4 regions of the Peribacillus sp. NPDC097895 genome follow, and region 2 is predicted to be linked to each of the others. Evidence: riboswitches for the same ligand, from Rfam matches in the RefSeq annotation. Region 2 holds a riboswitch; each other region holds the start of a gene.
The links. A riboswitch is a leader RNA that binds a small molecule or an ion and turns the genes downstream of it on or off. The one in region 2 is predicted to bind S-adenosylmethionine.
Positions count from the first base shown of each region.

Region 1: linked by a shared signal. The riboswitch ahead of metK (methionine adenosyltransferase) and the one ahead of ACQKMH_RS14455 (methionine biosynthesis PLP-dependent protein) in region 2 are both predicted to bind S-adenosylmethionine.
Region 3: linked by a shared signal. The riboswitch ahead of ACQKMH_RS00515 (methionine ABC transporter ATP-binding protein) and the one ahead of ACQKMH_RS14455 (methionine biosynthesis PLP-dependent protein) in region 2 are both predicted to bind S-adenosylmethionine.
Region 4: linked by a shared signal. The riboswitch ahead of mtnK (S-methyl-5-thioribose kinase) and the one ahead of ACQKMH_RS14455 (methionine biosynthesis PLP-dependent protein) in region 2 are both predicted to bind S-adenosylmethionine.

Region 1 is NZ_JBNNSH010000005.1:223,586-226,729, forward strand. It holds gene metK (methionine adenosyltransferase) at 146-1,339, opposite strand; SAM riboswitch class I at 1,503-1,666, opposite strand; gene pckA (phosphoenolpyruvate carboxykinase (ATP)) at 2,081-3,144, shown strand, end outside.
Region 2 is NZ_JBNNSH010000002.1:633,183-636,326, forward strand. It holds gene fumC (class II fumarate hydratase) at 1-1,265, opposite strand, end outside; SAM riboswitch class I at 1,602-1,715, shown strand; gene ACQKMH_RS14455 (methionine biosynthesis PLP-dependent protein) at 1,802-2,914, shown strand; gene metC (cystathionine beta-lyase) at 2,911-3,144, shown strand, end outside.
Region 3 is NZ_JBNNSH010000001.1:113,935-117,078, reverse strand. It holds gene ACQKMH_RS00525 (MetQ/NlpA family ABC transporter substrate-binding protein) at 1-42, opposite strand, end outside; gene ACQKMH_RS00520 (methionine ABC transporter permease) at 64-714, opposite strand; gene ACQKMH_RS00515 (methionine ABC transporter ATP-binding protein) at 728-1,750, opposite strand; SAM riboswitch class I at 2,013-2,124, opposite strand; gene ACQKMH_RS00510 (GNAT family N-acetyltransferase) at 2,287-2,760, opposite strand; gene ACQKMH_RS00505 (DUF4440 domain-containing protein) at 2,855-3,144, opposite strand, start outside.
Region 4 is NZ_JBNNSH010000001.1:1,559,865-1,563,008, forward strand. It holds gene mtnA (S-methyl-5-thioribose-1-phosphate isomerase) at 1-146, opposite strand, end outside; gene mtnK (S-methyl-5-thioribose kinase) at 161-1,363, opposite strand; SAM riboswitch class I at 1,439-1,593, opposite strand; gene ACQKMH_RS07545 (hypothetical protein) at 1,653-1,835, opposite strand; gene ACQKMH_RS07550 (pyridoxal phosphate-dependent aminotransferase) at 2,226-3,144, shown strand, end outside.

The sequences.
Region 1 (3,144 bases), on a different contig from region 2:
AAACAGCCGAGATTCATGTTAACGCTCCATCACAAGTATTTACTTAAATCTCAAAATGGGATTTCTTGAATTATTCCCTCTTCAGGCGAAATTAATCCATAAAAAAAGGTGCCCCGCTAATGCGAGGCACCTTTACTTTTATGAATTATGCTTGTGCTTTTAACGATTCTGCTTTATCTGTGCGTTCCCATGGCAGATCAACATCTGTACGGCCAAAGTGTCCGTAAGCAGCTGTTTGTTTGTAGATTGGGCGACGAAGATCGAGCATTTTGATGATTCCAGCTGGACGAAGGTCGAAGTTAGCGCGAACTAGGTCAACAAGCACTTCTTCGCTAACTGTACCAGTTCCAAATGTATCAATCGAAATGGATACAGGCTCTGCAACACCAATTGCGTAAGCCAATTGTACTTCCGCTTTGTCAGCAAGGCCAGCTGCCACGATGTTTTTCGCAACGTAACGAGCAGCATATGCCGCAGAACGGTCAACTTTCGTAGCATCCTTACCAGAGAATGCACCGCCGCCGTGGCGAGCATATCCGCCGTACGTATCAACGATGATTTTACGTCCAGTAAGACCAGCATCCCCTTGAGGTCCGCCAATTACGAAACGGCCAGTCGGGTTGATGAAGTACTTCGTTTCAGCATCGATCAATTCAGCTGGAACAACTGCTTTAATGACATGTTCTTTTAAATCGGCTTGAATTTGCTCAAGCGTAACTTCTGCATCATGTTGTGTAGAAATGACGATTGTATCTACACGAACAGGACGGTTGTTCTCATCATACTCCACAGTTACCTGTGTTTTACCATCAGGGCGTAAGTAAGCAAGCGTTTCGTCTTTACGAACTTGAGCCAAGCGGAATGAAAGTTTATGTGACAATGAAATCGGAAGCGGCATAAGCTCCTCCGTTTCATTACAAGCGAATCCGAACATAAGACCTTGGTCCCCTGCACCGATTGCATCGATTTCTTCCTCTGACATGTTTCCTTCACGAGCTTCAAGAGCTTTATCGACACCAGCTGCGATATCGGCAGACTGCTCATCGATGGAACTCAATACAGCACAAGTTTCAGCATCGAAACCGTATTTCGCACGTGTGTAGCCAATTCCTGCAATCGTATCACGAACGATACGCGGAATATCCACGTAAGCGGATGTTGTAATTTCACCAGCAACAAGTACAAGACCTGTTGTTACACTTGTTTCACACGCTACACGTGCATTTGCATCCTTAGCAAGGATAGCATCTAAAATGGAATCTGAAATCTGATCACAAATCTTGTCCGGATGGCCCTCTGTAACAGATTCAGAAGTAAATAGACGTTTCTTTGACATCATATTTCCTCCTTGGAAGTTAGTATGTTGTAGGCATAAGCCTGATTTTTTACGGAACTCGTTTCCCTCATTAGTTTCAACTATAGACACAGAATTACTTTAAAAAACACAAAAACCTTCCCTGGCAAATGAGGAAAGGTTTAACATTCTGTCTTCTATCCTTTCACTCTTATCGTTCAAGGGTTTTTTACCTTGCTCAGGTTAGCACCATCACCACTATTCCTTGAAGAACCATCGCTTTATTTTCGGCGATCGATCTTGGAGTCAAGTTCAATATGGCAGGTTGCTGGGTTTCAAAGGGCCTGTCCCTCCACCAACTCGGGATAAGAGAATCCGTACAATTTAAGATATTATCGTACTTGGTCGGAATTTGTCAATGCTTTTTCTTAAAAGAACAATTCCCTCCCAAACAGTGTTCACGTAAAAACCGTGCTGAATCAACGTCCTTAAAGGATTTCAATTAAAAAACGCCAATATAAATGTTGAAAATTCCCATTAATTCATAACTTCCGTATTATTTGAAATACTATGCTTAATTACTTCCTATTTAATAAAAGGAAAATTTACTTACTTTAAAGTATATGCGATAATATTGACTCGGTTCCTGCCGATTTTACCGGTTTAAAATGATGAACGAATCAGCTGAAATTTATCACAAAACAAAATAAATAGTATAGACTATTTAAATGAATGTGTTATACTAATTGTAATATAAAAACTTAAACAAAGGAAGGTACCTCATATATGAATTCTGTAGATGTTTCTAATGAGTTACACCAATTATTAGCAGGAAACAATGTGTACACTCAACTTTCAGTACCTCAATTGGTCGAAAAAGTATTAAGCAGACATGAAGGAGTATTAACATCAACCGGCGCAGTAAAAGCTGAAACAGGCAAATATACTGGTCGGTCACCTAAAGATAAATATATCGTGGAAGAAGCATCCGTTAAAGATAAAGTCGATTGGGGTTCAGTGAACCAGCCAATTTCTGAAGATGTGTTCAATAAACTATATAATAAAGTAGTTGATTACCTAAAAGCAAAAGAAGAGCTTTTTGTTTTCAAAGGTTTCGCTGGTGCAGATGAATCATCACGTCTTCCAATTCGTGTTGTTAATGAATATGCTTGGCATAATCTTTTCGCCCATACTTTGTTCATTCGTCCGAACGAAGAGGAGCTAAGAGGTCACGAAGCAGAATTCACAATTCTTTCGGCACCTAATTTCAAAGCGGACCCAGAAGTGGACGGAACGAAATCCGAAACTTTCATCATCGTTTCATTTGAACGCCGTACCATCCTGATTGGCGGAACGGAATATGCCGGAGAAATGAAAAAATCGATCTTCTCAATCATGAACTACCTACTTCCAGAGGCAGGAATCCTTCCAATGCATTGCTCTGCTAACGTAGGACGTGAAGGGGATGTCGCTTTATTCTTCGGGCTGTCTGGTACTGGTAAAACAACTTTATCTGCAGACACTAATCGTAAACTGATTGGTGATGACGAGCACGGCTGGTCTTCTAATGGTGTATTCAACATCGAAGGCGGCTGCTATGCAAAAACAATCAACCTTTCTCGCGAAAAAGAACCGCAAATTTTCGATGCCATCCGTTTCGGTGCCGTATTGGAAAACGTAGTTGTGGATCCTGAAACACGTGAGGCAAACTACGATGATAGTTCACTAACCGAAAACACTCGTGCTGCATACCAAATGCAAGCGATTGATAACATCGTGAGCCCAAGTATCGCAGGACACCCTAATACAATCATTTTCTTAACAGCTGATGCTTCAGGCGTACTGCCTCC
Region 2 (3,144 bases):
ATTTTGGCTGCTTTTTCATAACCAATATGAGGGTTCAATGCCGTAACCAACATAAGGGAACGTTCTACATTTTCTTTGATTTTATCTTCATTTGCAGTGATGCCAACCGCACAATTATTGTTGAAAGAGTGAATGCCTTCCGTCAATAATTTAACCGTTTGCAGGAAGTTATAGATGATGACAGGTTTAAAAACGTTCAATTCGAAGTTACCTTGGCTTGCTGCAAAGCCAATTGTCGCATCGTTACCCACGATTTGTGTCGCAATCATCGTAAGCGCTTCACTTTGTGTTGGATTGACTTTACCCGGCATGATGGAGCTGCCTGGCTCGTTTTCTGGAATGGCAATTTCACCGATTCCGCTTCTAGGACCACTTGCCAACCATCTGACGTCGTTCGCAATTTTCATTAAATCTGCTGCCAGTGCTTTCAATGCACCATGTGCATAAACGATTTCGTTATGGCTTGTCAATGCATGGAATTTATTATCCGAAGTGACAAAAGGATGTCCTGTATCTGCTGCGATTTGTTTAGCAGAAAGTCCCGGGAATTCTTTTTTAGTATTGATTCCAGTTCCTACAGCCGTTCCTCCAAGTGCAAGGTTCAATAATTTTTGGCTGCTTTCCTCAATCATCGCCAAGTCTTTTTCTAGCATCGCCTTCCAACCGGAAATTTCTTGTCCTAAAGTTAGTGGAGTTGCATCTTGAAGATGTGTCCGGCCAATTTTCACGACATCCCAGAATTCTTTTTCTTTTGAATCGAATGTATCACGAAGTGCTTTAATGGCAGGAACCAATTTTTCAGCGACTTCCATGAAGGCAGCAATGTGCATGGCGGTCGGGAATGTATCATTGGAGCTTTGCGCCTTGTTAACATCATCATTCGGGTGAAGGGTTTCAGATTCACCATTTTCTTTTAACCATTCATTCCCTTTGTTAGCGACCACTTCGTTCACATTCATATTACTTTGTGTGCCGCTTCCCGTTTGCCAGACCACAAGCGGGAAATGTTCATCAAGCGTACCTTCAAGAATTTCGCCGCAAATCTTAATGATGGCATTTTTTTTCACTTCCGAAAGATCACCAAGGTCATAGTTCACCTTTGCCGCAGCTTGTTTAACATATGCAAATGCACGTACTAATTCAATTGGCATTTTTTCATTACCGATTTTGAAATTATTGCGGCTTCTCTCAGTTTGTGCTCCCCAATATTTATCAGCAGGAACTTTCACTTCACCCATCGTATCTCGTTCGATTCTGTATTCCATGTGTTCTCCTCCTAAGTTTGCACTATTCATCGAAGACCTTATGTATATGAAATGAATAATGTCGTATTATTCTTTCTCTCTATACATTGTACAAATTTTATTATTTTAAAGCAAAAAAACCGTCCAGGCTTCCCTCCTTTTTCTGAAAAACTCATTTAACATTGCGATTATCCCTGCTCCCATGCAGATTTTTGATATTTTTTTAAAATACGTAAAGTGTCGACTCCGCTTGGCCCCAATCGACCTAAACCTGAACCTCGAAGCAACTTCCTTCCAAAATGTTCTTGACAGTAATTTATATATATAGTAAATTCAAAAGAAATTGAATAATCTAAACTCTTATCGAGAGAGGTAGAGGGAATGGCCCGATGACACCTCAGCAACCTTCATTTGTTTCAAACCAATGAAAAGGTGCTAATTCCACAAGTTTGTGAACTTGGAAGATAAGAAGAATGACTCATCCCCATTTAATCAAAGTCTTCTTCTTAAAGAAGACTTTTTTTTATTTTATATAACTCAAAGGAGCAGTGAAAACTATGTACAAAACCGAAACATATCTTGCTCAATTAGGAAATCGCAGTGAAACGGCGACGGGAACAGTAAATCCGCCGGTATACTTTTCAACAGCTTTCCGACACGAAGGAATTGGCCAATCGACAGGATTCGATTACACAAGGACAGGTAATCCCACACGACAGCTATTGGAACGATCCATTGCCGATTTGGAAAAAGGCGACCAAGGATATGCCTGCAGTTCAGGAATGGCCGCCATTTCCACGATACTGGCGCTATTTAAATCAGGCGATGCATGGATTGTCAGCGAAGATCTTTATGGCGGTACATATCGACTGTTAGAACAAGGTTTTAAAAAATGGGGGTTGCAGTGTGACTATGTAAACACTTGTTGTTTGGAGGATATCGAGAAAGCCATCACTCCTCACACGAAAGCCATCTTCATCGAAACTCCCACTAACCCCCTTATGCAGCAAACGGACATTAGCGCCGTTGCCGCACTGGCAAAACGGTTTAATTTATTGTTAATCGTTGATAACACTTTTTATACGCCTCTTATTCAGCAACCCATCCTGCTTGGCGCGGATATTGTAATTCACAGTGCCACCAAGTATCTCGGTGGTCATAATGATGTACTTGCCGGACTGATCGTGGCTAGCGGCACGGATTTATGTGAGGCTCTTGCCTTCCATCATAATGGTACCGGCGCGGTCTTGAGCCCCTTTGATTCTTGGCTGCTGATGCGCGGAATGAAAACCCTGGCATTGCGGATGGAACGTCATGAAAAGAATGCCAAGATACTTGTAGATTACTTATCTGAACATGATTGTGTAACGGACGTATTGTATCCCGGAAGAGGTGGCATGATTTCATTCCGTATCATTGATGAATCAGCGGTCAACCCATTTTTACAATCGCTCTCATTAATTTCGTTTGCAGAAAGCCTTGGAGGGGTTGAAAGCTTCATCACCTATCCCGCTACACAAACACATGCCGATATACCCCTTGAAGTAAGAACGGCAAATGGGGTCTGTAATCGCCTGCTCCGCTTCTCCGTTGGCATCGAGGATAGCGATGATTTGATTGGGGACTTACAGCAAGCATTCGCACATGTAAAAAGGGAGGCACTACGATGACAGATCATGATTTTAGTTTTGAAACCAAATTACTTCATAATCAACATAAATTCGATCCTACAACAGGCGGTGTGAGCGTCCCCATTCAGCACGCATCCACTTTCCATCAATCCGATATCGATTCTTACGGCAAATATGATTACAGCAGAAGCGGGAATCCAACTCGCGAGGCACTTGAAGATATCATAGCCGAACTTGAGGAGGGCACTCACGGCTTTGCCTTTTCATCG
Region 3 (3,144 bases), on a different contig from region 2:
GGCCAATGCCAATACGATGATTGTTAATAAGATTTTCTTCATTTTTCCTGCCTCCTCAAATTTTTATCTTCTTCTGATTTTTTTTGAAACGAAATTCCCGGTGGATTGCAGTAATTGAACGATGATCACGAGCGCCGCTACGGTGACGACCATCGTCATCGTATCGAACCTTTGATAACCGTAAGCCAAGGCCAAATCTCCCACCCCGCCTGCACCGACGGCACCTGCCATGGCTGTAGATCCAACAAGGCCAATCGTGGCGGTTGTAAATGTAAGGATCAATGAACTAAGTCCCTCAGGTATCAAAAAGCAATATATGATTTGCCATGTCGTTGCCCCCATTGCCTGAGCTGCCTCGATGATCCCTTTGTCCACTTCCAAAAGGGAGTTTTCCACAAGACGGGCAATATAAGGAGCTGCATAAAAGATCAGTGGAACAATTGCTGCATTCGTTCCTATTGCACTGCCCACAATCATTCTAGTAAAAGGAATCAGTGCGACAAGCAAGATGATGAAAGGAACCGACCGCAATATATTGATGATCGGGTTCAATACATTAAAGATCCATTTATTCTCCAGGATGTGACCGTTCCTTGTAATGACAAGCAGGATACCGAGCGGAAGCCCGATCAATCCGGAAAATACCAATGAGATGGCTACCATATAAAGTGTGTCACCGAAAGCTGTCGACAGCTGCTCGGCCGTTATTTCCATTCCCCAAAGCGTATTACCCATTTATCTGCACCTCCTGGACGAGAATCCCCTCATCTTTAATATATTGATAAGCCTTGTCCACCTCATTTTTGTTCCCTGTCACTTCGATGATCAAATTCCCAAAGGGCGTTTCCTGAATTTCAGAAATATTGGCTGATAATACACTTAAATGCACATCATATTTCTTCGAGATGGTTGAAAGTAAAGGAGTGCCTGAAGTAGTCCCAATAAAGTTAATTTTCCAAATAATCGGGATATGGGACCCTATGCTTTTCAGGAAACTTTGTGGAATCTCGTCATGTATGACCGTTCTCACGAAGTTTTTTGCTATATCCGTTTGCGGCTTCGCAAAAACTTCGAAAACCGAACCTTGTTCAACCACGCATCCGCCTTCCATGACCGCAACCTTATTGCAAATTTCCCTGATTACAGACATTTCATGAGTGATTAATAGAATGGTAATATTGTATTCTTTATTAATTTTCTTTAAGAGCTGCAGAACAGCACTCGTTGTTTGTGGATCCAATGCCGATGTAGCTTCATCACATAATAGGATCGATGGGTTTGTAGCCAATGCTCTCGCAATCCCGATCCGTTGCTTTTGACCGCCGGATAATTGTTCCGGATAACTCTTTGCTTTGCTTGATAAGCCAACGAACTCCAGCAACTCGCCTACCCGCTCTTTGATTTCTTTACTGGGCGTCCCCGACAAAACCAGCGGCATGGCGATATTATCAAAAACGGTCTTTGAATTTAGCAAGTTGAAATGCTGAAAGATCATCCCGATTTTTTTCTTTTCTGCCCGTAATTCCTTCGGGTTCAATGAAGTTAATTCCTTCCCCCCAACGATCACTCGGCCATCTGAAGGATGTTCAAGCAGATTGACTAACCGAATCAACGTACTTTTTCCTGCTCCGCTATAACCGACTACACCGAATATATCTCCCTTTTCTACTGTCAAATTGATTCCTTTCAAAGCTTCAACAGTCTGTTTCTTTGTTTGATAAACCTTTTTAACATTTTGAAACTCAATCATCCTATCTCCCCCCATGTTGTTAATTTCTACAAATTCATTATCAGAGAAGAGCTTTGCAAAGTTTCAAAATGATAGGGTTACATTCGTTTGATGATCCCGTGCTTTGAAAGCCAAACTCACGAGTTAATGCACCATTTTCCCAAATGACAACCATATTCATTGTGAATAAACAAAAGAGGCCTCTTCCGTCATCAGACAGAAGAGGCCTCCTTTAGAAATAAAAAAGAGTAAACTCTTAATTTAATTATCTAAGAAAAGCTCCTTCTTATCTTTCAAACTTTCGTCCGCTGGAATTAGCACAGTATTTTTACAAAAGTAAAAACCCGCTGCCGAGGTATCATAGGGCCAAGTCCCTCCACATCTCTTGATAAGAATTAACGTTATATTTAATTATGTTCTTCACTATATATTCAATTTTCACTAAAGTCAACATAATTTTTATCGTTCTAAATATTTTCATAGTATAGTTATTTAAACATTAAATTATTATATTAATATAGTTTATCTAAATTATTTCACTGCTAGCTCCGTATTTTTTATAATAATTTGCTCATTCTCCATACAGGATACTTTTCATTTTCTTCCCTTATCTTTACCATTCCAGATTTTGTATATAATTGAATCGCCCTCTGATTATCTGGAGAAACTCTTAAATGATATTCGGATACAGTAAATTGCCTGAAAAAGTTTTCTGCATAGCGAACCAATTCCTTGCCAAGGCCTTTATTGCGGTATTCGGGAACAAGATAATATAGATTCACATAGCCAATCTCATTCCCTTCGTACTCCCGAATTTGAAGTTCCATTTGCCCAATTGGTTTTAGGTCCTTTTCAATGATCACTTGTCCATCCGGAAATTTGCGGACCCTTTCTTTCATTCGAATTAGATAAGTATGTTCATCCCCAAAGCCTTCTTCCGATCCAAAACTTACAACAAAGGAATCCTTCCTGAATGTAACGATGATATCTTTATCTTTGTCAATATCAATGGGACGAAAGATCAACTTCATTCACCTCTATCATTTTAGTGAAATAGTAATTCAATAGGCAACTCACACTTTTTTTGATGAAACACTATATTGGGGCCCCTCTTGATAAGGCGATTCAATCGCCTTTCGTTCTTGTGCCTTGATGAAAAAACATTTGCCATCTGCCATTCGTACATTTCCAGATTGAACTTCTTAAGGTATGTTCCACTTTATCTTCATCAAAAATCCGGTACGTGGTCAACACGGTATCATCAGACAATTGATGCATATCAAAATGACTGAGTTTCATTTTCACCGCTCCTGCTCCCTCTTGCCCCATAAAATCGCTTTTGGACCATATGTTACCCGAACTGCCGAACTCAAAGAAATCATCTTTCAATAATGATTGAAGCTCTTCTGAAGATG
Region 4 (3,144 bases), on a different contig from region 2:
TTTAATGTTAAAATGCTGTCATATACATCATCAACTGAATGAAGTTTAATAAATTCAGTGATGGAGGGAAGGCCTTGTTGATTTAATAAGGTGATATGGGTATCATCCCATTGTACCGAATATGGTAAAGGTGCAAGTGTAGTCATGTATATGTCTCCTTTTAAAGGGGTGTATAAGATGTCAGTGTATGTTGCTTCAACGCTTCAATTATTGCTGGAACATCCAATTCATCCCGTTTTTTAATTAAAAGTGCACCAATCTCCAATGTTGTCGTTTTGGCTGCGATCCTTGTTTCTTTATCTTCAATGACATTTAAATCTGCAACATGAGAAAGGCCAATTGTTCTCCTAATCAGTTCGCAGCCGGCAAAACCGAATGCGTCTCTTTTGAATTTAGTCAGTAAATAGGTCAAATAACCATTCACATGACGGAAGGGACTTTTATTTTGGGTGTTCCAAAGTTCAGTATATGTTTCTTCAAAGGCATTCCAAAATTCATGGAGGTATGTGAAAATCTCTTCTTTCCCAACTGCGTTGCGTGTGACTGCCTGAAAGAGAAGGTTGGCGGTGTATTGGCCTAGGTCAAAACCAACGGGTCCATAAAAAGCGAATTCTGGATCTATAATTTTTGTCTCAGTTTCACTTGCAAATATACTTCCAGTATGTAAATCTCCATGAAGCAAGGCTTCCTGCTCGGTTTCAAAGCTTTGTTTCAGCTTAGCGACTTCGAGTATCACTTCTTGATCATTCCAAATCTTTTTGGCGGCAGTAGTCAATTCCACCTCGAAATCTCCTGGGTGCTCCTCGAAAAATGGATCCGTGAAAATAAAGACCTCGGTGATTTTGCAAAGCTCTGGATTCGTGAAGTGTCGGGCCACTTCTTTTTTCGCAGATGGTTCTAAATGATAATCGGATGTGAAGAATGCCGTCTTTGCAACATACTCACCAATATGTCGTGAAAGCAGTGGATATGGATCACCATCGATCAATCCCGTCCTTACGATTTTCAAATGTGATAAATCTTCCATGACTGTGATGGCAAGCTGTTCATCCGAATAATATACTTGCGGTACGAATTCGGGGCAATAGCTTTTGAAATGGATTAGCGCATTTGCTTCGATGGCGGCCCTTTTCAAGGTCAGCGGCCAGCTTTCGCCCAGTACTTTGGCATAAGGTACCGCTTGTTTGATTATTAACCCTTTCTTTGTGACAGTGTCAGTAATATGAAAAACGTAATTTAAGTTCCCATCGCCGATTTCTTTACAGTTTAAACTGGCATCTGCATTGACCAACCCTAGTTTTATTGCAAGGGATATAGCTGTTTCATTTGTTAATATTTTAAAATTCGAATGGTTTTGAGTCATTCTTTTCCCCTCCACATTTTAAGAATAAAAAAAGCCTCTTTCATTAAGAAAGAGGCAGAAGTTTTAGCTTCGGACCTCTCATCTCCCAGAAAAAAGTTTTCTGGTGGAATTAGCACCGTGCTCTGCGGATTTTAAAATCCGGCGGTGAATCCGCCCCATTTCACAATGGTATTACAGTCGGTTGCTGGGCTTCATAGGGCCTTTATCCCTCAGCCTGCTCTTGATAAGAGTATATGTTTTCTGAAATTTTAATCTTCGGGAAAATAATAACAACTTTTTAAATAGTTTGTCAATGGGGAAAATAATAATAATCCGGATGGCGATCTTCGAATACAGGTATTTTGTTGCGACCTTCCAATACTTTCTTGAAGTCCAGCGTGCCTGTCAACAGTTCGTTTTCTTCTCCGGCTTCACTTACGATAACTCCCCATGGATCTATAATCGGAATGTCCGGCAAATATATTTTTGACATCCGTACCTGAACGATTCACGGCCACAGCATATACTTGATTTTCGATGGCACGGCTAATCAATAGGGGCCTCAAGTGTTTCAAGCCTTGGTTTAGCCATTCTGCGGTATGAATAGAACTTCTACGCCCTGTGCGGTATAGGCTCGCTGCCATTCCGGGAAACGGATGTCATAATGAATCCTGCACATGTTTTTTCGCCAGTGGTTTATTCTGCCTTTTCATCGGCAATCTCATTTAACCTGGTCAAGCCGTATTCGGTTGTCCAAAACTCTGGTAAAATAACGATATCGGCTTGTATAAAACCTCCACATGTAAAAAATGCTTTACAAGATGAGGATAAACATATATCATTTGTGACTAGAATTTCAAGAAATTTCAGAGAAGGTGTAAAAATGTTGCAATTTGAAAAATCAAGACTGCTTCAGGAACTGCCCAAGCAGTTTTTTGCCTCTCTAGTCGCAAAAGTCAATGCGATTACAGCACAAGGTCATGATGTCATTAATTTAGGTCAGGGGAATCCTGATCAGCCGACACCTGAGCATATTGTGAAAAGTTTGCAGGCAGCCGCTGAAAAACCGATAAATCATAAATATTCACCGTTCCGTGGACATCAATATTTAAAAGATGCTGCCGCTGTCTTTTATGAACGTGAATATGGGGTCAAGCTCGATCCCAATAGCGAAGTGGCGATTCTCTTTGGTGGAAAGGCAGGACTTGTAGAATTGCCACAATGTTTATTGAATCCTGGGGATACGATTCTGGTTCCTGATCCCGGCTATCCTGATTATCTTTCCGGTGTTGTTTTAGCTCAGGCAAAAACGGAATTCATGCCGCTGACAGAAGAAAATGGTTTTCTTCCGGATTACAAAGATATACATAGTGATGTGCTTGATAAAGCAAAAATGATGTTCTTGAACTATCCGAATAATCCTACTGGTGCATCTGCAACTTTAAGTTTCTTTGAGGAAACGGTCTCCTGCGCAAAAGAGCATTCAATTTGTGTGGTCCACGATTTTGCTTATGGGGCGATAGGATTTGAAGGGAAAAAACCGATAAGCTTTCTCCAAGCTGAGGGAGCGAAGGATATAGGAATTGAAATATATACACTATCGAAAACATATAATATGGCAGGGTGGAGAGTCGGCTTCGCAGTTGGGAATAAAAGTGTCATAGAAGCGCTTGAGCTTTTGCAAGACCATCTTTATGTGAGTCTCTTCCCGGCGATACAAGAAGCAGCGGCAAGTGCTCTACTTGACTCGCAGAGTTGTGTAGAGGAGCTTGTGAAGAAATACGAGGGGCGAAGGAATGTTT